DNA from 3 places in the Streptomyces sp. NBC_01288 genome. Region 3 is predicted to be linked to each of the others. Evidence: riboswitches for the same ligand, from Rfam matches in the RefSeq annotation. Region 3 holds a riboswitch; each other region holds the start of a gene.
What was found. A riboswitch is a leader RNA that binds a small molecule or an ion and turns the genes downstream of it on or off. The one in region 3 is predicted to bind ZMP and ZTP.
Positions count from the first base shown of each region.

Region 1: linked by a shared signal. The riboswitch ahead of OG194_RS15110 (phosphoribosylaminoimidazolecarboxamide formyltransferase) and the one ahead of OG194_RS17585 (glycine hydroxymethyltransferase) in region 3 are both predicted to bind ZMP and ZTP.
Region 2: linked by a shared signal. The riboswitch ahead of OG194_RS03320 (bifunctional 5,10-methylenetetrahydrofolate dehydrogenase/5,10-methenyltetrahydrofolate cyclohydrolase) and the one ahead of OG194_RS17585 (glycine hydroxymethyltransferase) in region 3 are both predicted to bind ZMP and ZTP.

Region 1 is NZ_CP108427.1:3,508,627-3,518,384, reverse strand. It holds gene OG194_RS15145 (family 2B encapsulin nanocompartment shell protein) at 1-278, shown strand, start outside; gene OG194_RS15140 (family 2 encapsulin nanocompartment cargo protein polyprenyl transferase) at 392-1,531, shown strand; gene OG194_RS15135 (GNAT family N-acetyltransferase) at 1,709-2,305, shown strand; gene OG194_RS15130 (DUF952 domain-containing protein) at 2,339-2,686, shown strand; gene OG194_RS15125 (VOC family protein) at 2,888-3,637, opposite strand; gene OG194_RS15120 (VOC family protein) at 3,707-4,123, opposite strand; gene OG194_RS15115 (helix-turn-helix transcriptional regulator) at 4,134-4,544, opposite strand; ZMP/ZTP riboswitch at 4,737-4,821, shown strand; gene OG194_RS15110 (phosphoribosylaminoimidazolecarboxamide formyltransferase) at 4,852-6,009, shown strand; gene OG194_RS15105 (IMP cyclohydrolase) at 6,097-6,780, shown strand; gene sodN (superoxide dismutase, Ni) at 6,980-7,375, opposite strand; gene sodX (nickel-type superoxide dismutase maturation protease) at 7,521-7,955, shown strand; gene OG194_RS15090 (CGNR zinc finger domain-containing protein) at 7,859-8,488, opposite strand; gene OG194_RS15085 (class I SAM-dependent methyltransferase) at 8,589-9,347, shown strand; gene OG194_RS15080 (hypothetical protein) at 9,475-9,758, shown strand, end outside.
Region 2 is NZ_CP108427.1:721,772-731,529, reverse strand. It holds gene ctaD (aa3-type cytochrome oxidase subunit I) at 1-645, opposite strand, end outside; gene OG194_RS03330 (RNA polymerase sigma factor) at 751-1,272, shown strand; gene OG194_RS03325 (CU044_5270 family protein) at 1,387-2,286, shown strand; gene OG194_RS03320 (bifunctional 5,10-methylenetetrahydrofolate dehydrogenase/5,10-methenyltetrahydrofolate cyclohydrolase) at 2,287-3,135, opposite strand; ZMP/ZTP riboswitch at 3,157-3,241, opposite strand; gene OG194_RS03315 (nuclear transport factor 2 family protein) at 3,500-3,865, opposite strand; gene OG194_RS03310 (hypothetical protein) at 4,037-4,333, shown strand; gene OG194_RS03305 (ABC transporter ATP-binding protein) at 4,413-6,167, opposite strand; gene OG194_RS03300 (S-(hydroxymethyl)mycothiol dehydrogenase) at 6,326-7,414, shown strand; gene OG194_RS03295 (MBL fold metallo-hydrolase) at 7,414-8,043, shown strand; gene OG194_RS03290 (SDR family oxidoreductase) at 8,133-9,047, shown strand; partial or broken gene OG194_RS03285 (hypothetical protein) at 9,057-9,587, opposite strand; gene OG194_RS03280 (SDR family NAD(P)-dependent oxidoreductase) at 9,638-9,758, shown strand, end outside.
Region 3 is NZ_CP108427.1:4,033,545-4,043,302, forward strand. It holds gene OG194_RS17550 (decaprenylphospho-beta-D-erythro-pentofuranosid-2-ulose 2-reductase) at 1-469, shown strand, start outside; gene OG194_RS17555 (2'-5' RNA ligase family protein) at 517-1,095, opposite strand; gene trpS (tryptophan--tRNA ligase) at 1,283-2,296, opposite strand; gene OG194_RS17565 (RNA polymerase sigma factor) at 2,473-3,033, shown strand; gene OG194_RS17570 (hypothetical protein) at 3,020-3,979, shown strand; gene OG194_RS17575 (hypothetical protein) at 4,253-4,948, shown strand; gene OG194_RS17580 (hypothetical protein) at 4,988-5,746, shown strand; gene OG194_RS17585 (glycine hydroxymethyltransferase) at 5,792-7,246, opposite strand; ZMP/ZTP riboswitch at 7,278-7,367, opposite strand; gene rocD (ornithine--oxo-acid transaminase) at 7,459-8,688, shown strand; gene OG194_RS17595 (hypothetical protein) at 8,791-9,636, shown strand; gene pdxR (MocR-like pyridoxine biosynthesis transcription factor PdxR) at 9,666-9,758, opposite strand, start outside.

The DNA of each region.
Region 1 (9,758 bases), 520 kb from region 3:
GCGGCGTGCCGATCTACCCGTGCAACAAGATCCCGGTCAGCGACCGGCGGACCACCTCGATCATCGCCCTGCGTACCGGCGAGGCCGACCAGGGCGTCATCGGCCTCCAGCAGGCCGGCATCCCGGACGAGATCGAGCCGAGCCTCTCGGTGCGCTTCATGGGCATCAACGAACAGGCGATCATCAAATATCTGGTGACGGCCTACTACTCGGCGGCGGTCCTCGTGCCCGACGCCCTCGGCGTCCTGGAGAACGTCGAGATCGGCCGCTGGAGGTGACGTTTCAGCAGCTGGACGCGGTGTTCCCGCCCGGAAGGGCGGGTACACCCCGGTCTGACGCGACCGGCCGCAGCGGAAGCGTCACCGTCCGCGGACTCTCCGAGGGGGACCCCATGGCCGAGTTCGGGACGGAGACGAAACAGCCCGCCGACGGGAGCCCGACACCTGACGGGACCCGGCCGCTCGACGGGACACCGCCGACACCTTCGACACTGCCGGCACCGCCGTCCGACGGGCACGAGGCGGCCGCGATCCTGGAGGGGGCCAGGACGTCCGTCGACCCCGAACTGCGCGCGGCGATCGACTCGTTGCCCGGCTCGATGCGCCGGATCGCGCTCTACCACTTCGGGTGGGAGCACGCGGACGGCACACCGGCGGCGGGCAACGCCGGCAAGGCGATCCGCCCCGCCCTCGTCCTGGCCGCCGCCACCGCACTCGGCGGCGAGCGGGCCCGGGCGAGCGCACTGCGGGCCGCGGCGGCGGTGGAACTGGTCCACAACTTCACGTTGCTGCACGACGACGTGATGGACCGGGACACCACCCGCCGGCACCGGCCCACCGCGTGGACCGTGTTCGGCGACGCCGACGCGATCCTCGCCGGGGACGCCCTCCAGGCGCTGGCCCTGCGGCTGCTCGCCGTGGACCCGCACCCGGCGTCCTCGGCCGCCGCGGCCCGGCTCGCGGACTGCGTCGTCGAACTGTGCGAGGGCCAGCACGCGGACACGGCCATGGAGAAGCGGGCCCCCGGCGAGGTCACCCTCGACGAGGTGCTCGTCATGGCCGAGGCCAAGACCGGCGCGCTGCTCGGCTGCGCCTGCGCGGTGGGCGCGCTGTACGCGGGGGCGTCCGCCGAGGACGTCGAGGCGCTGGACGCGTTCGGCCGGCAGGCCGGGCTCGCCTTCCAGCTGATCGACGACGTCATCGGGATATGGGGCGACCCCGGCCGCACCGGCAAACCGGCCGGCGCCGACCTCGCGGTCCGCAAGAAGTCCCTGCCCGTGGTCGCCGCCCTCACCTCGGGCACACCGGCGGCCGTGGAACTCGCGGAACTGTACGGAATGCCGTACGAGGAAGGGGAGTTGGAGCGCACCGCGCTCGCCGTCGAGCGGGCGGGGGGCCGGGACTGGGCGCAGGACCAGGCGGCCGACCGGATGGCGCGGGCCGTGCAGGAGCTGGCCCGGGCGATCCCGGACCCGCGGGACGCGGGCGGTCTGCTCGCGCTGGCCGAGTTCGTGACCCGGCGCAGCAGTTGATGACTCCGGAGCCTTCCGGAACCGCGCGGACCTGACCCCGCACGGCCACCGGAGGCCCCGGACCGGCGGGTCCCGCGCATCCCCACGGTGCGCGGGGCCCGCCTTCGTTCACCGAAACCCGGATAGGCTCAACACCCGTACAGAATAAGACTGTTGAGACGTTGGGGTGGGCGGAACATGGGCGTGGCGATACGGGCGGCGGGCGAGGGTGACAGAGAGCTGGTCGTCCGGCTGCTGGACGAGGCCTTCCAGGACGATCCGGTCAGCGGCTGGGTCTTTCCCGACGCCGAGTACCGCCGTACGACCCACCACAGGCTGATGGCCTCCTTCACCGACGCGGTGTTCGCCGACGGCCGGATCGACCTCGCCGAGGACGGCGCGGCGTGCGCGCTGTGGCTGTCGGTGCCGGCCGAGGCGCATCCGGAGAACGGCGAGGACGAGGCCGTACAGCTACGGGAGTTGGTCGATCCCGACAACGAGCGGGTCGAGACGATAGCCCGGCTGATGGCGGAGTCCCATCCGGCCGGCCGGGCCCACGAGTACCTGTGGATGATCGCCGTTGCACCGGGCCGCCAGGGCGACGGCCTCGGCGCCGCGCTCATCCGGCACGTCCTGGACCGCTGCGACCGCGAGGGCCTGCCCGCGTACCTGGAGGCGAGCAGCGAGCGCAGCACCAAGCTGTACGAGCGCCTCGGCTACACCTTCACCGACCACACCCTCGACCTCCCGGACGGCCCGAGCATGTACCCGATGTGGCGCGAGCCGAAGCCGTAGCGAGGGCAGACGCAGGGGCCGTAGCGTGGGCTTATGCCGGAACAGGAACTCACCACCACCCCCATCCTCCACATGACCGAGCGCGCCCTGTGGGACGCGGCCCGCGAGCGCGGGAGCTACGAGTGGTCGACCCGTGGCCGCACCCTCCAGGAGGAGGGCTTCATCCACTGCTCGACCCGTACCCAACTCCCGCGCGTGGCGGCCTTTTTGTACGGTTCCTACGACGGCCCCGACGAGCTGGTGGTCCTGGTCGTGGACCCGGCACGGCTCGACGCACCGCTGAAGTACGAGGCGCCGGAGCCGGGTGGGGAGGAGTTCCCGCATGTGTACGGGGCGATTCCGGTGGGCGCGGTGGTGGATGTGGAGGTGTGGACGGCGTGAGCCGGTTATGGCGCCGGGCCCTGGTCGCATGGGCGGTCGTGGTGGCCGTCGGGGGCGGGCTCACGCTGTGGCTGCAGGACTCCGGCGCGTCGCACCCGCCCGGCGAGACGCGTACGCCGCTGTCGCGGCAGGACGGGGAGAGTGCCTGTCCCATGCCGACGGACTCGCGGCGCGACGACCATCGAGTGCTCGTCGTCTGCGTCAGGGGCGGTTAGGGAGCCCGCCGGTCTCCGCGTCTCGGCCTGTCAGGCAGTACGTGCCGCCCGCCGGGTCCCGCATCACGGTCCAGTGCCTGCCTTGGGAGACGACGGTCGCGCCGAGGTGCTCGTGCAGTACGACGGCCTCGTCGATGTCCGCGCAGGCCAGGTCCAGATGGGCGGACGCGGGGCGTTCCTCGCCGAGGCGTTGGAGCAGGATGCGGATCGGCTGGCCGGGCGGGGGCTTGAGCACATGGAACTCGGGCAGCGCGCCCGACAGTGAGGCCCAGTCGGGCAACAGGGCGCTCCAGAAGGCGACTTCGGCGTCGTAGGAGCCGGGGCCGATGTCGAGGGACACCTGGTCGAGGCGGGTGCCGGCCACGACGGGCGGCCGTACGGACTCGCCGTGCCAGGGGCCGGCGCAGAACAACTCCCCCGCGGGGGACCGGAGTACGGCCCAGCCGTCGTGCTCGGCGACGGTCTCCGCGCCGAGCCGCAGCGCGGACTCCACGAACGCCGGTACGTCCTCGACGGAGAAGTCGAGATGAGCGCCGCCGAGGCCGGAGTCCACGCCCTGGATCTTCACGCAGGCGTCGGTGCGGTCGGACAGCAGGGTGACGAACTCGCCCTCGTCACCCCGGAGTTCGGACAGCCGGGTGTCCGTGACGGCCGTCCAGAAGTCGCGGGCGGCGCCGAGGCGGTCGTGCGGGCGGTCGACGAAGGCGTAGGTCCAGCGGATGCTCGTAGCGCTCATGGCGTGATCGTAGGCGCGGGGCAGGGAGCCGCCCGCGTGTTTTTCGGCCGCCGGTCGGTCCTCGCTCCGTCAGTCCTCACTCCGCTGCATGAACCGCAGCATGTTCCCGGCCGGGTCGCGGAACGCGCAGTCGCGGACGCCGTACGGCTGGTCCGTCGGTTCCTGGACCACCTCGGCGCCGGACTCCTGGACCCTGGCGTAGAGGGCGTCGCAGTCGGCGGTGGTGAAGTTGACCCCGCGCAGGGTGCCCTTGGCGAGTAGTTCGGCCATGGCCTGCTTGTCGGCGGGGGAGGCGTCCGGGTTCGCGGCCGGCGGCTCCAGGACGATCTCCACGTCAGGCTGCAACGGCGACCCCACGGTCACCCACCGCATGCCCTCGAAACCGACGTCGTTACGGATTTCCAGCTCCAGGACGTCGCAGTAGAAGGCGAGCGCCTTGTCGTGGTCGTCGACGGCGATGAAGCACTGGCGGAGTTTCAGGTCCATGGACGACAGGCTAGGGGCGGAGCGGCGGTCCCGCCCGGTTCGGCCGGGTAAAGGTGCGGGCCACGCAGGACGGGATCACCGTGCCCGCCTCGTGGGAACGGGCGCGGTAGGCGCTGGGCGTCTCACCGACCAGCTCGGTGAAACGGGAGCTGAACGAACCGAGCGACGTACAGCCGACGGCCATGCACACCTCGGTCACGCTCAGGTCCCCGCGCCGCAGCAACGCCTTCGCGCGCTCTATCCGCCGGGTCATGAGATAGCTGTACGGCGTCTCCCCGTACGCGGCGCGGAAGCTGCGCTGGAAGTGGCCCGGGGACATCAGCGCGGTGCGGGCGATCGAGGCCATGTCGAGCGGTTCGGCGTACTCGCGGTTCATGCGGTCGCGGGCCTGGCGCAGCCGTACGAGGTCGTCGCGGTTCACGTCGTCCAGGATGGCACGGGGCCGCTTTCACCGGGCCGGGAACAGCGGGTCTCTTGCGGGCTGTGTGCGGACCGCGGGGAGCGGCCGCCCGCGGTGCCGCCCGCTGCCCGGGACCGCCGCGGCGCACAGTCCGGCTCCGCCCTCAGGCGGCCTCCGATCACCATGCCGTGTCTGCCGTCTGCCGTTACAGTGGTGCCCGGCCGCGACTGGCGAGGGTGGACAACCACCGGGAAGCGGCCGTTCCTTCACGTGAGCGTCGACCGCCTGGGCGCCTCCGTCAGTGATCTTCAGCTGAGGAGGCCATGACGTGGAACTGCGTTACGGAATCAACCCGCAGCAGCAGCCCGCCGATGCGACACCGGTGCGGCCCGGCCGGTGGCCGGTTCGGGTGGTGCGGGGAAGCCCGTCGTACATCAACATGTTGGACGCGCTGAACGGCTGGCAGCTGGTGTACGAGGCGAGCCGGGTCCTGAATCGGCCGGCGGCCGCTTCCTTCAAGCATGTCTCACCCGCCGGTGCCGCCGTGGCCGGGGCCGTCGATGACGTGACAGCGGAGCTCCACGGCGTTCAGCAGCACGATGTAGGCCCCCTGACCAGCGCGTATCTGCGCGCACGCGATGCCGATCCGAAGTCCTCCTACGGAGACTTCGCCGCCGTCTCGCACCCGGTCGACGCGGAACTTGCCGCATCGCTGGCCCGCGTGGTCTGCGACGGCGTCATCGCGCCGGGCTATGCGCCGGGCACCGTGGGAACGCTCGCCAAGAAGAAGAACGGCCGCTTCCTCGTCATGGAAGCGGACCCGGCCTTTGTGCCGCCGGAGCGTGAGACGCGCGAGGTCTTCGGCCTGCGCCTGGCCCAGCAACGGGACGAAGTGCCGCTCGCCGCCACGCTGTTGGAGAACGTCGTGTGCGGTGCGCTGCCCACGACGGCCGCGGAGGATCTTCTGCTCGGCCTGGTGGTGCTGCGTCACACCCAGTCCAACTCGGTGTGCTACCTGCGGGACGGGATGACGCTGGGCATCGGCGCGGGACAGCAGTCCCGCGTCGACTGCACGCGGCTTGCCGGCGCGAAGGCCGACACCTGGTGGTTGCGCCGCCATCCGGCGGTTCGCGCCCTCGCCTTCCGGCCGGACATCCGGCGCCAGGACCGGATCAACTGGCAGATCCGCTCCGTCGAGGGTGACCTCACGCCGGACGAGAGCACCCGCCTCTCCCGTGCGCTGTCACAACCGAGGGAAGCGCTGACCGGCAGCTCGCGCGCCGAGTGGACGGCCCGTCTGAAGGGCGTCGCGTTCGTCTCCGACGGGGCTTTGCCGTTCCGCGACAACGTCGACCACGCACAGCGGCACGGTGTCCGCTACATCGCCGAGCCGGGCGGATCGATCCGCTCCGCCGAGGTCGAGGACGCATGCCGCGAGCATCGGATCACCCTCGTACGCACCGGCCTCAGGCTGTTCCACCACTGAGGAACCAGGCCCTGCGACGGCGCTCGCGGGGCGCCGCGTCAGAAAAGCGCCGCCTCCCTCCCGACCGACACCAGAAAGCGCGGCCGCATGCTCTCCCTCCACGACCTGCTGTCCGCAAACTCCTATCCGGGCCGCGGGGTTCTGTGCGCCCGCACCCACTCCGGAGCGGTTCTGGGTGGTTACTTCCTCACCGGCCGCAGCCCTGCCTCGCGCGACCGCGCCCTGCGACTGATCGACGGTGAGCTCGTGGTCGGCCCCCTCACCATGGGGAGACACGATCCGCTGCGCCACTACGCCGCCGCCACGGCCACCGGCGGCTGGCTGGTTCTGGGCAATGGTGAGCAGGTGTCCCAGGCCGCGGAACGACTCCGTGCGGGAGCCGCGCCCACCGAAGCGCTCAGCGGCTTCGCGTACGAACCGGACCCGCCGATCCGGACGTCCCGGATCACCGCGCTGATCAGCCGCGACGGCGGACGCACCACCGTTTTCGGAGCCGCCCGGCCCAGTCGCGCCGCACGTCCGACCAGCAACGTGATGACCCTCGCCGTACAGGATCTGGAACCCGGCGAGGCGGTCCTGCTGACCACCTACGACTCCGATGGCGAACGGGTCTCGGTCGCCGCTCCCTTCACCGAGGCCGCTGTCGGCGCCAGGAACGGTGAGGAACTGCTGGACGAGATCTGGTCCGGGCTCGACGAACGGTTCCGGATCGCCGCCGCCGTCGTCGATCCTGCCCGGGGACCGGGCTCTGCGATCCAGCGTTCCGTTTGAGCTGCGACGCTTGTAGCGCACCATCACGGTTCGAGAGCCCCGCCGGTCATCGCGCACACGGCCTCCGGCGTTGGCGTAGAACGACGAAGGGGCTCCGCCGGTGAACCGGCCGAGCCCCTTCCCCAAACCCGCTGACCTGCGCCCGCCGACCTGCGATGGTGCACCGATCGCCGGTCGGTCGGGTCGGGCCGACTGGGTGTCAGGCCTTCTTGGTCTCCCAGAAGATCTTGTCGATCTGGGCGATGTAGTCGAGCGCCTTCTGGCCCGTCGCCGGGTCGGTGGACGCCTTGGCGGCCGAGAGGGCCTTCAGGGTGTCGTTGACCAGCTGGTGCAGCTCCGGGTACTTCTCGAAGTGCGGGGGCTTGAAGTAGTCGCTCCAGAGCACCGAGACGTGGTGCTTCGCGAGCTCGGCGCGCTGCTCCTTGATGACGATGGCGCGCGCCTGGAAGTGCGGGTCGTCGTTGGCGGCCATCTTGTCCTGCACGGCCTTCACCGACTCCGCCTCGATGCGGGCCTGGGCCGGGTCGTACACACCGCAGGGCAGGTCGCAGTGCGCGCTGACCTTCACCTTGGGGGCAAACAGGCGGGAAAGCATGGAGCGTTCCTTCCTCGTGATCGTCTTCTCAGGTGGGACATTACTCCCTGGAGAAGCTGATTTCGCGAGTGCCCCCATGGGCTTAGGACAAAAGTCCAGGGTCGGACTCAGACTGGTGGAGGATAGGACCGGGGAGGTGCCGGGGATGCCGGAGCTGTCGCAGGAGACCGAGCGCGGGAGGGCCGCACTGCCCTTCGGGACGGCCGAGGTGACCGGGCCGTCCATGGTGCCGACGCTGCTGCACGGGGATCTGCTCGTGGTGCAGTACGGGGCGCGGATCAGGCCCGGCGACATCGTCGTGCTGAGGCATCCGTTCCAGCAGGACCTGCTGGTCGTGAAGCGGGCCGCGGAGCGGCGGGACGGCGGGTGGTGGGTGCTCGGGGACAACGCGTTCGCCGGTGGGGACAGTACCGATTACGGCGCCGTGCCGGAGGATCTGGTGCTGGGCAGGGTGCGTTTCCGGTACCGGCCGCCGAAGTCCGGTCAGCGGTCGCCGCTCGCGCTCGTCCGCTGGGCGCTCTCGGCCGCCAGGCCCGTGTTTCCCGACCGGTCGGCCTCCAGGCGCTTCCGGGCCCGGTAGGCGGCGACGTTGGCGCGGGTCGCGCAACGGTCCGAGCAGTAGCGCCGGGAGCGGTTCGTCGAGGTGTCCAGGTAGGCGTTGCGGCACGGCGCCGCCTCGCACAGGCCCAGGCGGTCGACGCCGTACTCGGTGAGATGGAAGGCCAGGCCCATGGCCGCGATCGCCGCGTAGCCGGCCGTCGCGTTCGACGGGTGGTCCGCGAGGTGCATGTGCCACAGCGGACGGCCGTCGTCGTCACGGAAGTTGTGCCCGGAGATCTGCGGGCTGACCGGGAACTCCAGCAGGAGCGAGTTCAGCAGGTTCACGGAGAGGGTCTCGTCGCCGCCGTCGGCCGCCTCGAAGACCGCCCGCAGCCGCCCCCGGACCGAACGGAAGCGGGTGACGTCGGCGTCGGCGGCGCGGCGGGCCGCCTCCTGGTTGGTGCCGAACAGGTCCCGCACGGCCTCGACCGAGGTCAGGGCGTCCTTGCCCCGCGCCGGTTCCTCGGTGTTGACGAGGCGTACGGCGTAGTCCGAGTAATAGGCCAGTTCCACTTGTAGTCCTTACGGAGGCGCTCTATGGTCGTGGATGCGGTCGGGTAACAGCTGATCGTGCTTCCAGGGTATTACGACAGTGAGTGGACAGGGGGTCCTCATGACGACCGGTGTCGGAACCGACTGGCAGGCCTGGCAGGAGAGCTGGGACCGGCAGCAGGAGTGGTACATGCCCGACCGGGAGGACCGCTTCCGGATCATGCTCGACATGGTCGAGGCCCTCACCGGCCCCGCACCCCGCGTGCTCGACCTCGCCTGCGGCACCGGCAGCATCACGGCCCGGCTGCTCGCCCGCCTCCCGGACGCCACCAGCACCGGGGTCGACCTCGACCCGGCGCTCCTCGCCATCGCCGAGGGCACCTTCGCGGACGACGAGCGGGTCACCTTCGTGACGGCCGACCTCAAGGACCCGGAGTGGACGACGAGGCTGCCGTACGACTCGTACGACGCCGTGCTGACCGCCACGGCCCTCCACTGGCTGCACAGCGAACCCCTCGCGGCCCTCTACGGTCAGGTCGCGGGACTCGTCCGCGACGGCGGTGTCTTCATGAACGCGGACCACATGATCGACGAGTCGACGCCCAGGATCAACGCGGCGGAGCGCGCGCAGCGGCACGCGCAGATGGATCGGGCCAAGGGGAACGGCGTCCTGGACTGGGCCGAGTGGTGGCAGCTCGCCGCCCAGGACCCCGTCCTCGCCGGACCGACGGCCCGCCGCTACGAGATCTACGGCGAGCACGCGGACGGCGACATGCCCTCCCCGGCCTGGCACGCGCGCGTACTGCGCGAGCAGGGGTTCGGGGAGGCCCGGGCGGTGTGGTGCTCGCCTTCCGACACGGTGCTGCTGGCGCTGAAGTAGGCCCAGATTCGCGGCCGTTGTGTCGCGCTGGTGTCGTTGCATCTTTGCGCAAGCGGGCAAGTGTCTGGGATGATCTTCTGTGGCCGGGTGGCTGGTGTGCCGCCCGAGAACGGAAGAGGACGAGTCTGTGTTGCAGCTCAAGAAGGCCGCTGGGGCAGTCGTGATGTGTGCGGTCGTGTCGGTCGCGGGATGGACCGCGGCGCCGGCGGCCTTCGCCGAAGGGAACGGCGGGTGCTACTCGTACTCGGACGTGGACACTTATCCCAACGACAGCACCCTGATCACCTGGAAGTCCTGCATCAGCAAGAAGGCCACGCGAGTGGGGCACCCCTACGCGATCGTCTCCATGGGGAAGAAGCACCCGAAGTGCAAGATCCTCATCACCGCCGTCACCACCGGCGAGAAGATCGT
Region 2 (9,758 bases), 3.3 Mb from region 3:
ATCCGCCTCCAGCGCGAAGAGCGCGGCGGCGAGGACCGGGAAGGCCAGCAGAACGAGTACGGCGGTGAGCAGCACGTTCCACACGAAGATCGGCATGCGGAACATCGTCATGCCCGGTGCGCGCATGCAGATGATCGTGGTGATGAAGTTGACCGCACCGAGGATCGTGCCGAAGCCGGAGAAGGCCAGACCCATGATCCACATGTCGGCGCCGACGCCGGGGGAGCGGACGGCGTCCGAGAGCGGGGAGTAGGCGAACCAGCCGAAGTCGGCCGCGCCCTGCGGGGTGAGGAAGCCGCCTACCGCGATCGTCGAGCCGAAGAGATACAGCCAGTAGGCGAACATGTTCAGGCGGGGGAAGGCGACGTCCGGGGCGCCGATCTGGAGCGGCATGATCCAGTTGGCGAAGCCTGCGAACAGGGGCGTCGCGAACATCAGCAGCATGATCGTGCCGTGCATCGTGAACGCCTGGTTGAACTGCTCGTTCGACATGATCTGCAGGCCGGGTCTGGCGAGTTCGGCGCGCATGAGGAGCGCCATCACGCCGCCGATGCAGAAGAACCCGAACGCCGTGACCAGATACAGCGTGCCGATCGTCTTGTGGTCCGTGGTCGTCAGCCACTTGATGCTCTTGAGGTCTCTCACGCCCCGCCTGTGTCCGCGCGCCGCCCGCACGTCACACTCGACGGACGCGAGGAGAATCACGAAATCGGGTGTGACGATCGCCCCGGTGCCGGACACGAACGGAACATGAGCAACGACGAGGACTTCGCCGCTGCCTATCGCGAGCACTACTGGGCGGTCAGCCGCTATGTTGCGCGGCGACTGGACGGGCGGAGCAGCGAGGTCGAGGAAGTGGTGGCGGAGGTCTTCACCGTCGCCTGGCGCCGCCGTGCGGATCTGCCGGCGGCCCCGTTGCCCTGGCTGTACGGCGTGGCCCGTAACTGCCTGGCCAATGCGGTGCGTGGGTACGGGCGGCGGCGTCGGCTTGTCGATCGGCTGGGCAACGACGATCGCGCGCACGGGCGGCAGGTTGTGGCCGGGCCCGATGCGGATGCCCCCGGCGGTTGGGTGCACGAGGCGTTGGCGCGGTTGTCGTCGGGCGACCAGGAGGTGTTGAGGCTTACGGCGTGGGAGGAACTGGGTGTGGAGGAGGTTGCCGTGGTTCTGGGGTGTGGGGTGCGGGCTGCGGCGATGCGGTTGCATCGGGCACGGCGGCGGTTGAGAGCGGAGATCGATCGGCTCGCGGTGCTTGGAGGGGCGGGGCGATGACCGTTGAGAGTGCCGCGATGTGTTGTTGGTTGGCTGCGGGTGCGTCGTGGCTGGTCGCGCAGTTCCCCGCGCCCCTTTGGGGTGCTGCAACTAGCCCGTTGAAGGATCAATGCCATGGGTGACGAACTCGAACTCCTGCGTAGCGCCAACCCGTTCACGAGCGATGGGCCCCTCTATGGCGACGGGCCGCTCGATCATCACGCGGAGCGCGGGCTCAACAGGCTGCTGTACGAACGGCGTTCACAGCGTCGGCGGCTGCTCTGGAGCCTTGCGGCCACCGCTGCCGTTGCCGCGACCGTACTCACCCTCGTGCTGGGTGGGCCGAGCAGTACCCCGGCGGTGGCTGCTCCCCGCGCCCTGGTCGTGCAGGCGCACTCCACGCCCGTATCGCTGAAGCAGCTCGCCGCCCTCGCCGTGGCGACCGCGGCCGACGGAACTCCCGTTCTGCGCAGGGGAACTCACGTGCAGTCGTGGAGTCTCGGCATGTCCGACGACAAGCCGCCGGTCACCATCCCCGAGGAACGCATCGTGCGCTGGAACGCGGACGCCAGTCACACGGAACGTGTCGTCGAGGACGGGCATGTCCTCAAGGAGACGACGTTTCCGCCGAGTTGGAGCGATGTCCCGCCCGATGCCCGGCCCCCGCACGACGTGGCCGGACTGCGGGCGTACCTCCGGGAGACGGCGTACAGCAAGGCGCCGTTGACCACCCCCGAACTCCTGTCGGCCGTGGGGGAGCTGCTTGACGAGTGGACGCTCGGGGCGCGTGAGTCTGCCGCGTTGGCGCGACTGCTCGCGGGGGCGGACGGGCTGCGGCCGGTGGGGGAGGTGACCGACCGGCTCGGGCGGCACGGGCAGGCGTACGTCTATCAGCAGCCCGCCACCCGCCTGATGCTGATCATGGACCCGGCCACCGGCGCCGTTCTCGGAATGGAGAGCACCTTCACGAAGGACCAGCCCGAGTACGGCGTCAAGGCCGGGGACGTCATGGACTACAGCGCGTGGACGCGCTGATCACACCCCGAGCTGCCGGGCCGCGGCGGTCACCGTCTGTTCCAGGAGCGTGGCGATCGTCATCGGGCCGACGCCGCCCGGCACCGGCGTGATCAACGAGGCGCGTTCGGCGGCGGATTCGAAGTCGACGTCACCGATGTTGCCCGCGTTGTAGCCGGCGTCGATGACGACCGCGCCGGGCTTGATGTCCTCGCCGCGGATCAGCCGGGGGCGGCCCACGGCGGCGACCACGATGTCCGCCTCGCGGACCACCGCCGACAGGTCCCGGGTGCGGGAGTGGCAGTAGGTGACGGTCGCGTCGCGGGCCAGGAGCAGCATCCCGGCCGGCTTGCCGAGGATCGCGCTGCGGCCGACGACGACGGCCCGCTTGCCGGACGGGTCGACGCCGTACTCGTCGAGCAGCCGCATGATGCCGCCGGGCGTGCAGGACACGAAGCCCGGCAGGCCGAAGCTCATCGACGCGAACGACGCGAAGGTGACGCCGTCCACGTCCTTCTCCGCCGCGATCGCCTCGAACGCGGCCCGCTCGTCGATGTGTTCACCCATCGGGTGCTGGAGCAGGATGCCGTGCACGGTGGGGTCGGCGGAGAGGGCGTCGAGGGTGCCGACCAGTTCGGCGGTGGTCGTGGTGGCTGGCAGTTCCACGTGCCGGGACTCGATACCGGCCTTGCGGCTGCGGTTCTGCTTCATCCGGACGTAGGTGACGGAGGCCGGGTCCGCGCCGACCAGAACCGTCGCCAGACAGGGCGCCGTACCGGTGCGCTCCGTGAGGTCGGCGGCCTTCTTCGCGGTGTCCTCGACGATGCGCCGGGCGAGCGCGGTGCCGTCCATGAGCCGTGCCTGAGACATGATCCACTCCTGAGCTGGTTGACCAATCGCCCAGGCGCACGGCATCGACTCCGCGTGGGCCGCTCCACGGTGGTGCTCCACCTCAGCGCCAGTCACGACCCACGAACAGCGTAACCGACGGGTCCACGGCCGTCAGGGCCCGCTCACCGACGCCGGACGTGCCGGGTCCGACCAGCCGGTGGTGTGGGGAGCGGGCGGGACCGTGCCGCTCGCAGCATCGACCCCAGCAGCGCGGCGGACGCCCGCAGGCCCGCTGCGGAAACCGGTGCTCGGCGTCGCGTCGCAGCGGACCGCGCGGGTGCTGTTGTCGCCGAGAAGGTCCAGGTCAGGCGGGTGTCGATGTGGACCTTCGGCACCAGCCGCGCTAGCCGTCCCATGCCTGGATCATGGTCTGCCGGGTGATCTTGCCGTCCTCCAGCAGGAGCATCGACTCGGCGAGGACCCGGGCCCCGTCCGGGTACTGACAGGACTCGCTGTAGGCGACCCGGTCCCCCTGTACGACGCACTCCTCCAGCTTGTGGGTCATGTCGCGGCTGTAGACGTCGGCGAGCATCGCGCCGATCTCGTCCCGGCCGTGCAGGACCTTGGGGTGGCTGGGCTGGGTCTGGTGGTCGACGACGTGGATCTCGGCGTCGTCCGCGTAGAGCGACAGCAGTGTCGCCGTCGTGTGGTCTTCGATGCCCCGGCGCAGCGCTTCGGTGTCGAAGCCGGGGCGTGCCGCGGTGCCCATGGTGACCTCCTCGGAGGGCCGCGGCCCGAACAGGAGCGAGCCGCGGCGGGCCTCTCCTACGAGAATCCTCCGTCGCGCCGGTGTCGGCAAACCGGGCGGCGCGCTCCGCCTGACGGGTGAGGGGTGCCCGGTGCCCGTGACCGCGCGGGGACCGGCCGCGTTGCTGAGGGCATGATCTCAACACGACGTATTGCCGCCGCCGTTGGTCTCGCCGTCGGGGTCACCGGCCTCGTCGCGCCGATGGCGAACGCCGCCGACGCGCCCGCCTTCAAGGACGGCAAGGTCAGCCCGGTCGCCCTGCTGGACTCGCTCGCGGTGAGTGAGATCCCCGCCGAGCACCAGGCGGAGATCCCGAAGGTCGCCAGTCAGCTTCAGGGCATGAACCACCTGAACGACCTCCAGCAGTTGCACCAGGTCACTGACATGACCGCGCCGGTCACGGGACTCCTCCCCAGCATCGAGCCGTGAGCCCGCGGTACTGATCCCGCGGAGCACGCAGGCCCTGAGGGCCGTCCGGAAGCGGGCGGCCCTCAGCCGTTTTGCGAAGTCAGCCCGCCGTCGCCAGGAACTGCGTCGCCGCCAGCTCCGCGTAGAGCGGGTCGGCGGTCACCAGTTCCCGGTGCGTGCCCACCGCGCGGACCCGGCCCGCGTCCATGACCACGATCCGGTCGGCCATCGTCACCGTGGACAGCCGGTGCGCCACGACCAGGACCGTCGTCGTACGGGCCACATCGGCGACGGTGTCGCGCAGGGCCGCCTCGTTCACCGCGTCGAGCTGCGAGGTCGCCTCGTCGAGGAGGAGCAGGCGGGGGTGGCGCAGCAGGGCGCGGGCGATGGCCACACGCTGGCGTTCGCCGCCCGAGAGGCGGGTGCCCCGGTGGCCGACCAGGGTGTCGATGCCCTTCGGGAGGCGGGCGATGAGGCCGTCGAGGCGGGTCGTCTTCAGGACGCGGGTGACGGCGTCGTCGTCCGCGTCCGGGTTGCCGAGCACCAGGTTGTCGCGCAGGGAACCCGACAGGACCGGGGCGTCCTGCTCCACATAGCCGATGGCGGACCGGAGTCGGGACAGTTCCCACCCGGCGAGGTCCCGGCCGTCGAGGGTGATCGCGCCGGACTCGGGGTCGTAGAAACGCTCGATGAGGGAGAACACCGTGGTCTTGCCCGCGCCGGACGGGCCGACGAACGCCGTCATGCCCTGGGCCGGTACCTCGAAGGTCACGCCGTGGTGGACGTAGGGGAGGTCGTCGGCGTAGCGGAAGCGGACGTCGTCGAAGGCGAGGGCCGCGGGTTCGGCGCCGGGGGAGGGCAACTGGGCGGGCGGGGACGGGGGTTCGGCGGGGAGGTGCAGCGCCTCCTGGATGCGGGAGAGGGCCGCGGTGCCCGTCTGGTACTGCGTGATCGCGCCGACGACCTGCTGGATCGGCTGCATGAGATAGAAGACGTAGAGGAGGAAGGCGACCAGCGTGCCGATGTCGATCGCACCCGTCGCCACGCGTGCTCCGCCCACCGCGAGGACGGTGATGAAGGCGACCTGCATCGACAGTGCTGCCGTATTGCCCGCGGCGGCGCTCCACTTGGCGGCCCGCACACTCTGCCGCCACGACTCCTCGGCCGCCGCGTGCAGGGTGCGTTCCTCGCGCTCCTCGGCGCCGGACGCCTTCACCGTGCGCAGCGCGCCCAGGATCCGCTCCAGCGAGGCGCCCATCACGCCGACCGCGTCCTGTGCCTGCCGGCTGGCCCGGTTGATGCGCGGCAGGATCAGGGTGAGCACGGTGCCCGCGCCCGCGATCACGGCGAGGGTGACGCCCAGCAGAACCGGGTCAACCAGGCCCATCATGACGACAGTTGCGACGAGCGTGAGCCCTCCGGTGCCGAGCCCGACGAGTGAGTCCGTGGTGACCTCGCGCAGCAGGGTCGTGTCCGAGGTGATGCGCGCCATCAGGTCGCCGGGCTCGCTGCGGTCCACGGCGGAGATCCGCAACCGCAGCAGATACGACGACAGGGTGCGCCGCGCACCGAGCACCACCGACTCCGCGGTACGCCGCAGAACGTATGAACCCAGCGCGCCCAGAGCCGCGTTGGCGACCACCAGCGCCGACATCGCGAGCAGCGCCCCGGTGATCGTCCGGTCGTGCGAGAGGTCGTCGATGAGCCCCCGCGCCACCAGCGGCAACAGCAACCCGGTGCCCCCGGTGACCAACGAGAGCAGCGCGCCCGCCAACAGGGCCCAGCGGTGCGGCCGTACGTAGTCGAGGAGCAACCGCCAGGCCGGCGGACCGCTCTGAGTCCCTGCGATGCTCACGGCGCTCCTCGGGAGTCGGTCGGAACATTCAGGCTACGTCGGCCGCCATTGATCCCGGTGAGGGGCAGGACGCATGGCCGGGACGTCAGCGTGCCCTTACCGATCAGTCACGCGTAGGGTCGGAGGCAGGGACAACGGCGACGAAAGGGTTCAGGACCATGGCGCAGGAAGTACGCGGCGTGATCGCACCGGGCAAGAACGAGCCGGTCCGGGTCGAGACGATCGTCGTACCCGACCCCGGACCCGGTGAGGCCGTGGTGAAGGTACAGGCCTGCGGGGTCTGTCACACCGACCTGCACTACAAACAGGGCGGCATCAGCGACGACTACCCCTTCCTGCTCGGCCACGAGGCCTCCGGCATCGTCGAGTCGGTCGGCGAGGGCGTCACCGATGTGGCCCCCGGCGACTTCGTGATCCTCAACTGGCGTGCCGTGTGCGGGAATTGCCGCGCCTGTCTGCGTGGCCGCCCCTGGTACTGCTTCAACACCCACAACGCCAAGCAGAAGATGACCCTCGCCTCGACCGGCCAGGAACTCTCTCCGGCCCTGGGCATCGGAGCCTTCGCCGACAAGACGCTGGTCGCCGCCGGACAGTGCACCAAGGTCGATCCGGCCGTCTCTCCCGCGGTCGCCGGGCTGTTGGGCTGTGGCGTGATGGCCGGCATCGGCGCGGCCATCAACACCGGCAACGTCGGGCGCGGTGACACGGTCGCGGTCATCGGTTGCGGTGGTGTCGGTGACGCGGCGATCGCCGGTTCCCGGCTCGCCGGCGCGGCGCGGATCATCGCCGTGGACATCGACGACCGGAAGCTGGAGAAGGCCCGCTCCATGGGGGCCACGCACACCGTCAACTCCAAGGCCAATGACCCTGTCGAGGCCATCCGCGAACTCACCGGTGGCTTCGGCGCCGACGTCGTCATCGAGGCGGTCGGCCGCCCGGAGACGTACAAACAGGCCTTCTACGCCCGCGACTTGGCGGGCACGGTCGTCCTCGTCGGTGTCCCGACCCCGGAGATGAAGCTCGAACTCCCGTTGCTGGACGTCTTCGGGCGTGGTGGTTCGCTCAAGTCGTCGTGGTACGGCGACTGTCTGCCCTCCCGGGACTTCCCGATGCTCATCGATCTGCATCAGCAAGGGCGCCTGGATCTGGCCGCGTTCGTCACGGAGACGATCCAGCTCGACGAGGTGGAGAAGGCGTTCGAGCGGATGCACGGCGGCGATGTGCTGCGTTCGGTGGTGGAGCTGTGATGGGCGCTCGCATCGAACACCTCGTCACCTCCGGGCAGTTCAGCCTCGACGGCGGTACCTGGGACGTCGACAACAACGTGTGGATCGTGGGCGACGACCACGAGGTCGTCGTCATCGACGCCGCCCATGACGCCGACGCCATCCTCGCCGCGATCGGCGACCGCAGGCTGACCGCCATCATCTGCACCCACGCCCACAACGACCACATCGACGCGGCGCCCGAACTCGCCGACCGCACCGGCGCCACGATCTGGCTGCACCCCGACGACCTGCCCCTGTGGAAGCAGACCCACCCCGACCGCGACCCCGACGCCCATCTCGCCGACGGCCAGGTGATCGAGGCCGCGGGCGCCGACCTGAAGGTGCTGCACACGCCGGGGCACGCGCCCGGCGCGGTGTGCCTGTACGACCCCGGGCTCGGCACGGTCTTCACCGGCGACACGCTCTTCCACGGCGGACCGGGCGCCACGGGACGGTCGTACTCCCACTTCCCGACGATCATCGACTCCATCCGCGACCGGCTGCTCACCCTCCCGGCCGAGACGAAGGTGCTCACCGGGCACGGCGACTCGACGACCGTTGGGGCGGAGTCCGCGCACCTGGAGGAGTGGATCGCGCGGGGGCACTGAGAGACACCCGCCAAATCCCGACAGAAGGTGTCCGGTTTCTCCTGCACGATCGACATGACAGCGAGTCGAACGAGCACGGGAGGCCGGACATGCCGGGTCCACTGGAAGGCAAGGTCGCGCTGGTCGCGGGAGCGACGCGCGGAGCGGGACGCGGGATCGCCGTGGAACTGGGCGCGGCCGGCGCCACGGTCTACGTGAGCGGTCGCAGCACCCGCGCGCAGCGCTCCGAGTACGACCGGCCCGAGACCGTCGAGGACACCGCCGACCTCGTCACCGCGGCCGGCGGCCAGGGCATCGCCGCACCCACCGACCACCTGGAGCCCTCGGCCGTACGGGCCCTCGTCGACCGCATCGACGACGAACAGGGCCGCCTCGACCTCCTCGTCAACGACATCTGGGGCGGCGAGCACCTCTTCGCCTGGGACACCCCCGTCTGGGAACACGACCTCGACAAGGGTCTACGACTCCTCCGGCTGGCGGTCGAGACGCACGCGATCACCAGCCACCACGCGCTGCCCCTGCTGCTGCGCCGACCCGGCGGCCTGGTCGTCGAGATGACCGACGGGACCGCCGAGTACAACCGCGACACCTACCGCGTCTCCTTCTTCTACGACCTCGCCAAGTCGTCCGTCCTGCGCATGGCCTTCGCCCTCGGTCACGAACTCGGTCGACGCGGCGCCACCGCCGTCGCGTTGACTCCGGGCTGGCTGCGCTCGGAGATCATGCTCGACCAGTTCGGCGTGCGCGAGGACAACTGGCGCGACGCCCTGGAACGCGTCCCCCACTTCGCCATCTCGGAGACCCCGCGCTACGTCGGCCGCGCCGTCGCCGCCCTCGCCGCCGACCCCGAAGTGGCCCGCTGGAACGGGCAGTCGCTGTCCAGCGGCGGACTCGCCCCCGTGTACGGCTTCACGGACCTCGACGGCAGCCGCCCCGACGCGTGGCGGTACCTGGTCGAGGTGCAGGACGTGGGGAAAGCGGCGGACGTGACCGGATACCGCTGACGTACGAGGTCACTCCTGGGTCGTCAGCCAGCGGCCCGAGTGGCCGGGCGGGAGCGCCAGGTCTTCGCGTACGGCCGCGTAGTAGCCCTCGCGGCCCGCTCACTGACGGTCCATCAACTCCCGCCACGCGTCCGGGGCGTGGGTCTCCGTGCGCATGAACCGCTCCATCTCCATCACCGCGCTGACCCACGTCCGGGCCTCCTCCTCCACCACCTCCGGACTTCCCAGCAGGATCAGCGCCTCACCGGAGGGATCGCGGCCCACGGTCGCCTCGGCCAGCAGCGGTTCCGCCTCCGTCAGGCTCAGCGGATGGGGGTGCGGGTCGTTGCCGAGATGGGACGCGACCCGGTAGGCCAGGGTCACGGACCTCTTCAGCGTCCGGGCGTACTCGGCGTACACCTCCAGCCGCCGCTCCTCCCAACGGGCCGCCCGCTCACGGCGGAACCTCGCCCGATCGCCCCGCACGATCGCCACATACGAGCCGAGGGCGCCGATCACGACGCCGATGAGCGCGGGCAGTTGCTGTAGGAACGCGTGCATGTCCGCACGCTATCTGCCGAGTTGATCGCTCCGGCAGTACGTTCGGGACCATGACCGACACAACGCGCTTCGAGGGGTACGGAGTTCTCGTCACCGGTGCGGCCCGCGGCATCGGCGCGGCCGTCTCCCGGCGGCTCGCTGAGGAGGGGGCGCGGGTTCTGGTGACCGATG
Region 3 (9,758 bases):
CGGCGACCAGGCGCGGGACGAGCGCGAACCGGCCGCCGCGGTGCGGGTCGCGCGGACCAACTACATCGGTGCCGTCTCGGCCGGCCTGGTCAGCGCGCGGGCGCTTCAGACCCAGGAGCACGGCTCCCTGGTGGTGCTCTCCTCGGTCGCCGGCGAACGGGCCCGCCGCGCGGACTTCATCTACGGCTCCAGCAAGGCCGGCCTGGACACGTTCACCCAGGGGCTGGGCGACGCGCTGCACGGCACGGGCGTGCACGTCATGGTCGTACGCCCGGGGTTCGTACGGTCGAAGAAGACGGCCGGTCCGGAGAAGGCGCCCTTCGCGACGACTCCGGAAGCCGTCGCCACGGCCATCGAACTGGGCCTGCGCCGAGGCTCGGAGGCCGTCTGGGTGCCCGGGACGCTGCGCGTGGTGATGTCGGCGCTGCGGCACACGCCGCGGGCGCTGTTCCGGCGACTGACGGTCTGACCCCGCGCGCCCAGGTCGTGTCCGGCCCAGTGGCTGTCGTGTCCGGCCTAGTGGCTGGGGATCGTGCCGCGTTCGGTGTGGGCCGCCTGGGGCGGTACGACGGCTCCTCCGAAGGCGAACTCGCGGAGCTTGCGCCAGACGCCGTCGGGGCCCTGCTCGTAGAGCGCGAAGGCGGTGCACGACCACTCCGCGCGGTAGTCGGCGAGCGCTTCGAAGGCGCGGTCCATCAGCTCGTCGTCGATGCCGTGCGCCACGGTGACGTGCGGGTGGTACGGGAAGTGCAGGTCGCGTGCCACGGGCCCGGAGGCGTCGCGGATCTGCTTCTGGAGCCAGGTGCAGGCGGAAGCGCCCTCGACGACCTGGACGTAGACGACCGGGGACAGCGGCCGGAAGGTCCCGGTGCCGGACAGACGCATCGGGAACGGGCGCCCGGCGGCGGCGACATCGACCAGGTGTGCCTCGATCGCGGGCAGTTGCGAGGCGTCCACCTCGGTCGGCGGCACCAGCGTGACGTGCGTGGGAATGCCGTGAGCCGCGGCGTCGCCGAAGCCCGCGCGCCGCTCCTGGAGCAGGCTGCCGTGAGGCTCCGGGACCGCGATCGACACACCGATCGTTACGGTCCCCACGTCGTCTCCTGTCGTCCTGTCGGTGGTCCTGATGGCGGTCTTCATAGTGAGCGGGGGCGGCCACGCGCGCGGCCACCCGGCTATCGACTGTACGGCCACACCTGAGTTGTGGGCAGGCGCAACCGTAGTGATGTGCAGCGCTCTGTCCAGTGGTACGTCAGTCGGTACTACGGTGCGGTCGCACGCCTCAGTGCTTGGCGGGCAGGAAGCCGACCCGGTCGTACGTCTGGGCGAGGGTCTCGGCCGCGACGGCTCGCGCCTTCTCCGCGCCCTTGGCCAGGATCGAGTCGAGCGTCTCCGGGTCGTCCAGATATTGCTCGGTGCGCTCCCTGAAGGGCGTCACGAACTCGACCATGACCTCGGCCAGGTCCGTCTTGAGCGCACCGTAGCCCTTGCCCTCGTACCTCTGCTCCAGTTCCGGGATTCCGGTGCCGGTGAGGGTCGAGTAGATGGTGAGCAGGTTGCTGACGCCCGGCTTGTGCTCCGCGTCGTAGCGGATCACGGTGTCCGTGTCGGTGACCGCGCTCTTGACCTTCTTGGCGGTCGCCTTCGGGTCGTCGAGGAGGTTGATGAGGCCCTTCGGAGTCGACGCCGACTTGCTCATCTTGATCGACGGGTCCTGAAGGTCGTAGATCTTCGCCGTCTCCTTGAGGATGTACGGCTTCGGGATCGTGAAGGTCTCGCCGAAGCGGCCGTTGAAGCGCTCGGCGAGGTCGCGGGTCAGCTCGATGTGCTGGCGCTGGTCCTCGCCGACCGGCACCTCGTGCGCCTGGTACAGCAGGATGTCGGCGACCTGGAGGATCGGGTACGTGAACAGGCCGACGCTGGCACGGTCGGCTCCCTGCTTGGCGGACTTGTCCTTGAACTGGGTCATGCGGGCCGCCTCACCGAAGCCGGTCAGGCAGTTCATGACCCAGGCGAGCTGGGCGTGCTCGGGGACATGGCTCTGGACGAAGAGCGTGCAGCGCTCCGGGTCGAGCCCGGCGGCCAGCAGCTGTGCGGTGGCGAGCCGGGTGTTGGCGCGCAGGTCCGCCGGGTCCTGCGGGACCGTGATCGCGTGCAGGTCGACGACCATGTAGAACGCGTCGTGGGACTCCTGGAGGGCCACCCACTGGCGGACGGCGCCGAGGTAGTTGCCGAGGTGGAACGAGCCTGCGGTGGGCTGGATTCCGGAGAGCACGCGGGGTCGGTCTGAGGCCATGTTCACCATTCTCTCAGGTCTTGGGGGCCGGTCAGAAACAGGCCCGGAGCCGGGTTCGGAACTCGTTCGGAACCCGTTCGGAAGAGATGCGACACGGGTGGGAACCGATCCGGCTCGGGCGGTGTACCAAATGTGTGGAGACGCGGGAGGGGGGCCGCATCGTCGATGAGGCAGCGGTGATCGCACGCGTACGCGCCGGAGAGCCGGAGGCGTACGCGGAGTTGGTGCGGGCCCACACGGGCATCGCACTCAGGGCGGCCGCGGCACTCGGGGCGGGAGCGGACGCGGAGGACGTGGTGCAGCAGGCCTTCGTCAAGGCGTACTGCGCGCTGGGCAGGTTCCGGGACGGCGCGGCGTTCAAGCCGTGGCTGCTGTCGATCGTCGCCAATGAGACGAGGAACACAGTGCGTACGGCGGCGCGTCAGCGCACGCTCGCCGGCCGGGAGGCGGCGTTCGCGGAGGCCGAGCCGCTGATACCGGAATCGGCGGACCCTGCGGTCGCCACGCTGGAGACGGAGCGCCGCGCGGCCCTGCTCACCGCCCTGGAGCAGCTGAGCGAGGAGCACCGCCTGGTCGTGACCTACCGCTATCTCCTGGAGATGGACGAACCGGAGACGGCCCAGGCCCTGGGCTGGCCGCGCGGCACGGTGAAGTCCCGGCTGAACCGCGCGTTGCGGAAACTCGGGCGGTTGCTGCCGGATTTCCGACCTCGGGAAGGGGGTGATGAGTGTGAGTGACGGACGGGAGTCGTACGACGGTGAGGGCGCCGGTGCCGGTGAGGGCTCCGGACGTCGGCGGGCGGGGCGCGATGGGCACGCGGGTGCCTCCCGGTTGCCCGCGGAGCTGCGGGCGTTGGGGCGCTCGCTGGACGCGCGGGGCGGTGGTGGAGGCGAGGGCGAGGCCGCCGGGTCCGAGACGATGGTCGAGCGGGTGCTGGCGCAGATACTGGCCGAGCAGATCCCGGTCCCCGTGCCTGTGCCCGGGCCGACCGGAGTCCGGGCGCGGATGCAGGCGGTCCGGCGCTGGATGCGGCTGCGGCGGCGGGCGCTGGTGGCGGCCCTGTGCGGTGTGCTGACGGTGCTCGTGCTCACGCCTCCGGTGCGGGCGGCGGTCTTCGACTGGTTCGGCTTCGGCGGAGTCGAGGTGCGGTACGACCCGTCGGCGGTGCCCTCGGCCGGGGCCGAGGTGCCGGGGTGCGGGCGGTCGGTGACGCTGGCGCAGGCCGGTCGGCGCGCGGGGTTCGAGCCGGTGGTGCCGGACGCGCTGGGTGTGCCGGACGCGGTGACGGTGACCGGTGAGCCGCGGGGGCGCTTTCTGGTGAGCCTGTGCTGGCGGGAGGGCGGGCACACGGTCCGGGTCGACGAGTATCCGGCGCGGCTGGACATCGGTTTCGCCAAGACGGTGCGCGAGCCGCCGGAGTGGCTGTCGCTGGACGGGACCGTCCCTCCGGAGGGCATACAGGACCCGGCGCTGTGGTTCGCGCGACCGCATCTGCTGAGCTTCTGGCTGGTGGACGCGGACGGGGACCGCTATACGCGGGAGGAGCGGACGGCGAGGCCGACGCTGTTGTGGACCCATGCGGTGAGGGGGGTTCCGGGCGGGGATCTGACGTTCCGTCTGGAGGGCGTGGGATCGAAGCGGCGGGCCTTGGAGATCGCGCGGTCGCTCGACGGGCGGGGGTAGGACGCGTTGAGCGACGGGTGTGGGTGGCGCAAGTCGTGTGAGGGGTGCGAGCAGTTCAAGCAGTGCGGGCGGAGTGGGAACCTCGGCGGGTCGAGCGGTGTACCAGAAGTGACAGGCGGCTCGCGGGCGGGCCGTACGGGGATCGGCTGGTTGGGGGTTCGGATGTCCGGAGGCGGAAGTACGGGCGGGGCAGGCGGGGTCAGGGTCACGGGCAGGCCCGGGAGGCGTTCGGGCGGGGTTCGTGAACTGACTGCACTGAGCGGGGCGTTGGCGATGACGCTGGCCCTGATGGTGTGGGGTGCGTCGGACGCTGCGGCGGGTGGACCCACGAGCGTGCTCGTGACCTCGCCGGCAAGCGGGCAGGCCAAAGCGCTGTACTACTCGGACGAACAGTACGGAAAACTCCAGCAGTTGCTCGGACCGGAGGGTAAGGGCACCCGCGACAAGCCGCCCGAGGCCGATCTGGCCCACGCCCGGCAGATCAACGTCACCTGGCTGGCGCACGACATATCACCCTGGCGGATCGACCGGGTCTTTCCGGTCGAGTCCCGACCGCAGGCGGTCTGGATCCACACGGCGGCCGACGCGTCGGAGAACACGAACCTGAACGGCTATTGGCACCGGGCGGGGCAGCCCGCCCAACTGCGCGCCCTCTTGAAGAAGTTGGGCGTGATGGGCAAGGGCACCGGTGATGGCTACTCCGGCATCTTCCCGGCGCCGTGGCAGTCGACCGAGCCCGCCACCGCCGCGCCTGACACCGACACGGGGACGGGGACGGGGACCACCACGGTGCAGGTCTCCCTGCCGGACAAGGGGCACGGCACCGACTGGTGGTGGGCGATACCGGGTGCGGCGGCCGGAGCGGTACTGGCCCTGGTTCTGCGGCCGTTCGTCGCGCGGCTGCCGTTGGACCGGTGGCGGACGAGACGGCGGGAGCCGGGGCCCAGACAGGAGTTGCGGGACGTGTGAGGGGCGGAGGGGACGAGGAGAGATGGAGAGGGGGGACGGATGGAACGCGGGAGGGGACGGGCGACGGGGCGGGCGAGGTTGCGGGGCCTGTGTCTCGTGGCTGGGCCGGTGTTGACGGTTCTGGCCGGGTCTGCTCAGGCTCAGGCTGTCGGGACGGATCAGATGTGGACCGGAGTCGTGAATCAGGCGCAGACGCGAGCTCAGGACCCGCTGCGGGACATCCCGGATCTGGCGCTGGTCGTGGCCGGTGACTCGGGCCGGACGGAGACATGGCGTTCCGGGGAGTCGTCGTTCGCCCGCCTGTGGACGCTGTTGCGGCCGACGTACGCGGGGACGGAGCGGGTGTCGCAGGAGTGGGAGGCGGGCCGGTATCCGGCGGTGCGGATCACCGTGGTGTGGGGGCTGACCGGGGTCGGGGGGTGGCCTCGGACGAGTCGGGCTCCGGGTGGTGACGTGGCGGTGGAGCGGGAGGACCAGTTGTTCGTGGCCGCGGACGGCACACCGTGGGTGCGGACGGATCCGGCTCCGGAGGTGGCGGACGACGACATCCGCTGGCATCGGGCGCCGCGCGCGGTCTTCGCGCAGATGGAGCGGGCGGGGGTGCTCGGCTCAACCGGTACCGGCAGCACGGCAGTTGGGGGCGGAGCTGGATCGGAAGGGCTTGCCGGACCTGTCTGGTGGGCGGCCGCGGGGGTGGCTGTCGGAGTCGGCGGCACGCTGCTGATACGCCGCGCGGCGGCCCGGCGTGAGACCGGACCGCCGCGCGAGGAACCTCGACAGGAACTCATCGATCTGTGAGAGTCGCCGATCTTTGACAACTCAAGAGAGAGCGTGTGTCAGCTGTCAGCCGAGGTCGATCTCCGGGTACAGCGGGAAGCCGGCGACGAGGTCGGTGGCGCGGTGGGAGATCTCGTCCGCGATCTTCGGGTCGAGGATGTGCTTGGCCTTGGACGGCGCGCCCTTGCTGGTGGTGCCGGGCTCCGTGGTGGTGAGGACGCGGTCGATGAGACCGGCGACCTCGTCCATCTCGGCGGTGCCCAGGCCACGGGTGGTCAGGGCGGGCGTGCCGATGCGGATGCCGGAGGTGTACCAGGCGCCGTTGGGGTCGGCGGGGATGGCGTTGCGGTTGGTGACGATGCCCGAGTCGAGGAGGGCGGCCTCGGCCTGGCGGCCGGTGAGGCCGTAGGAGGAGGCGACGTCGATCAGGTTGAGGTGGTTGTCGGTGCCGCCGGTGACGAGGGTGGCGCCCCGGCGCATCAGACCGTCCGCCAGCGCACGGGAGTTGTCGACGATGCGCTGGGCGTAGTCCTGGAAGGAGGGCTGCCGGGCCTCGGCGAGGGCGACGGCCTTGGCGGCCATGACGTGCGGGAGCGGGCCGCCGAGGACCATCGGGCAGCCGCGGTCGACCTGGTCCTTGAGGGAGTCGTCGCACAGGACCATGCCGCCACGCGGCCCGCGCAGCGACTTGTGGGTGGTGGTGGTGACGATCTGGGCGTGCGGGACCGGGTCGAAGTCGCCGGTCAGCACCTTGCCCGCGACCAGGCCGGCGAAGTGCGCCATGTCGACCATCAGGGTCGCCCCGACCTCGTCGGCGATCTCGCGCATGATGCGGAAGTTCACCAGGCGCGGGTAGGCGGAGTAGCCGCCGACGATGATCAGCGGCTTGAACTCACGGGCGGAGGCGCGCAGGGCCTCGTAGTCGATGAGGCCGGTGACGGGGTCGGTGCCGTAGGAGCGCTGGTCGAACATCTTGCCGGAGATGTTGGGGCGGAAGCCGTGGGTGAGGTGGCCGCCGGCGTCCAGGGACATGCCGAGCATGCGCTGGTTGCCGAAGGCCTGGCGGAGTTCGGCCCAGTCGGCGTCGGAGAGGTCGTTGACCTGGCGGACGCCCGCCTTCGCGAGGGCCGGGACCTCGACGCGGTCGGCGAGGATCGACCAGAAGGCGACGAGGTTGGCGTCGATGCCGGAGTGCGGCTGGACGTAGGCGTGGCGGGCGCCGAAGAGTTCGCGGGCGTGCTCGGCGGCAAGGGACTCGACGGTGTCGACGTTGCGGCAGCCGGCGTAGAAGCGGCGGCCGATGGTGCCCTCGGCGTACTTGTCGCTGAACCAGTTGCCCATGGCCAGGAGGGCGGCCGGGGAGGCGTAGTTCTCGGAGGCGATCAGCTTGAGCATCTCGCGCTGGTCGGCGACTTCCTGGCCGATGGCGTCGGCGACGCGGGGCTCGACGGCACGGATCACGTCGAGGGCGGCGCGGAAGGCGGTGGACTCGTTGGAAAGGGGCGCGGAATTGTCGGGCATGGGGACCTCCGGACGTGGCGTTCGGCGTTCTCGGTACGGCCCAGGCGCACGGCACACATTCCAGCTCGGGCCGCTCCCCGATGGTCGGTCCCATCCCAGCGCGCCAGTCACGGCCCGCCGGTCAGCCTACCGGGCGGGCCGGACGGTGCGGCTCCCGCGTCCACCATGCGGGCGAGGATAGGAAAGGGGCACCCTCACCCCCGGGAGACGCCGTGACCAGTACGGAAGCCAGTAGCGAAGACAGTACGGAAGCCCTCGTCGCCGCCGGCGAGGCGCACACCCCGCACAACTACCACCCGCTGCCGGTGGTCGTCGCCACCGCCGACGGGGCGTGGATGACGGACGTGCGGGGGCGGCGGTATCTGGACCTGCTCGCCGGGTACTCGGCGCTGAACTTCGGGCACGGCAATCCGCGGTTGATCGCGGCGGCGAAGGCGCAGTTGGAGCGGGTGACGCTGACGTCGCGGGCGTTCCACCACGACCGGTTCGCCGCGTTCTGCGAGCAGTTGGCGGAGCTGTGCGGCATGGAGCTGGTGCTGCCGATGAACACGGGCGCGGAAGCGGTCGAGACCGCGGTGAAGACCGCGCGGAAGTGGGGGTACCGGGTCAAGGGCGTGCCCGAAGGAAGAGCGAAGATCGTGGTGGCGGGCAACAACTTCCACGGCCGTACGACGACGATCGTCAGCTTCTCGACCGACCCGGAGGCGCGGGCGGACTTCGGGCCGTACACGCCGGGCTTCGGGGTCGTGCCGTACGGGGATCTCACCGCGATGCGGACGGCGGTCAGTGAGAACACGGTGGCCGTGTTGCTGGAGCCGATCCAGGGGGAGGCGGGGGTGCTGGTGCCGCCGGCCGGATATCTGGCGGGGGTACGGGAGTTGACGCGGGAGCGGAACGTGCTCCTCATCGCCGACGAGATCCAGTCGGGGCTCGGGCGGACGGGGCGGACGTTCGCGTGTGAGCACGAGGGGGTGGTGCCCGACATGTATGTGCTCGGGAAGGCGCTGGGCGGTGGGGTGGTGCCGGTGTCGGCGGTGGTGTCGAGTGCGGAGGTGCTGGGCGTGTTCCGGCCCGGGGAGCACGGGTCGACGTTCGGCGGGAATCCGCTGGCGTGTGCGGTGGCACTGGAGGTGATCGCGATGCTGCGGTCGGGCGAGTACCAGGCGCGGGCCGCGGAGCTGGGGGAGCATCTGCACCGGGAATTGCGGCAGTTGACGGACACCGGGCGGGTGACGGCGGTGCGTGGGCGGGGGCTGTGGGCGGGGGTCGACATCACGCCGGCGGTCGGGACGGGCCGGGAGATCTCGGAGAGGTTGATGGACCGGGGCGTCCTCGTGAAGGACACTCACGGGTCGACGATCCGGATCGCGCCGCCGCTGATGATCAGCCGGGAGGATCTGGACTGGGGGCTGGCCCAACTCCGCGCGGTGCTGGGGGTCTAGGGCCGTTGCCGGTCCGGGGAATCTCCAGAGATCGGTGAGAGGGCCCACACGGGAGGCCCGTGGCGATCTCCCCTCCCCTAGAGTCACTTTGTGCTCTTTGGAATGGTGTGCGCGCTCGGCGCGGCGGTCTGCTTCGGTACGGCGACGGTGTTGCAGGCGGTCGCCGCGCGGGCGGCCACGACCGGTGGGGGCGGGGACGCGGCGCTGTTGCTGCGGGCGCTGCGTCAGTGGCGGTATCTGGCGGGGCTGGGGCTGGACTGTCTGGGGTTCGTGTTCCAGATCGTGGCGCTGCGGTCGCTGCCCATCTACGCGGTCGGGGCGGCGCTGGCGTCGAGCCTCGCGGTGACGGCCGTGGTGGCCGCCCGGCTGCTGGGAGTTCGGCTCAGCGGGGTGGAGTGGGCGGCCGTCGGCGTGGTGTGCGCGGGGCTGGCGATGCTGGGGCTGGCGTCCGGGGCGGAGGGGCACCGGGCCGGGTCCATGGCGTTGAAGTGGGCGATGTTGGGGACGTCGGTGGCGGTGCTGTTGCTCGGGCTGGTCGGGGGGCGACTGCCGGAGCGGGGGCGGGCGTTGACGCTGGGGCTGGGGGCGGGCTTCGGGTTCGGGGTGGTCGAGGTGGCGGTTCGGTTGATCGACTCGTTGAAGCCCTCGACGCTGGTCGGCAATCCGGCGACGTACGCACTGCTGGTCGGTGGGGGTGCGGCGTTCTTGTTGCTGACGACAGCGTTGCAGCGGGGGTCTGTGACGACGGCGACGGCGGGGTTGGTGATCGGGGAGACGCTCGGGCCGGCGGCGGTGGGGGTGGTGTGGCTCGGGGACCGTACGCGGGACGGGTTGGAGTGGCTGGCGGTGTTGGGGTTCCTGGTGGCGGTGGCGGGGGCGTTGGCGTTGGCGCGTTTTGGTGAGGCGCCGGCGGAAGCAGCCGACGAAGCTCCCGTGGAAACGGCGTAGGCCAGGCCGCACGAAAACGGCGGCCTAGGTCACGGCAACACCCTGCACAACGCCTCCACCGCCCCCGCCCACGCATGGTCCGGCGGTGTGCCGTAGCCCACGACCAGGGCGTCCAGCGGATC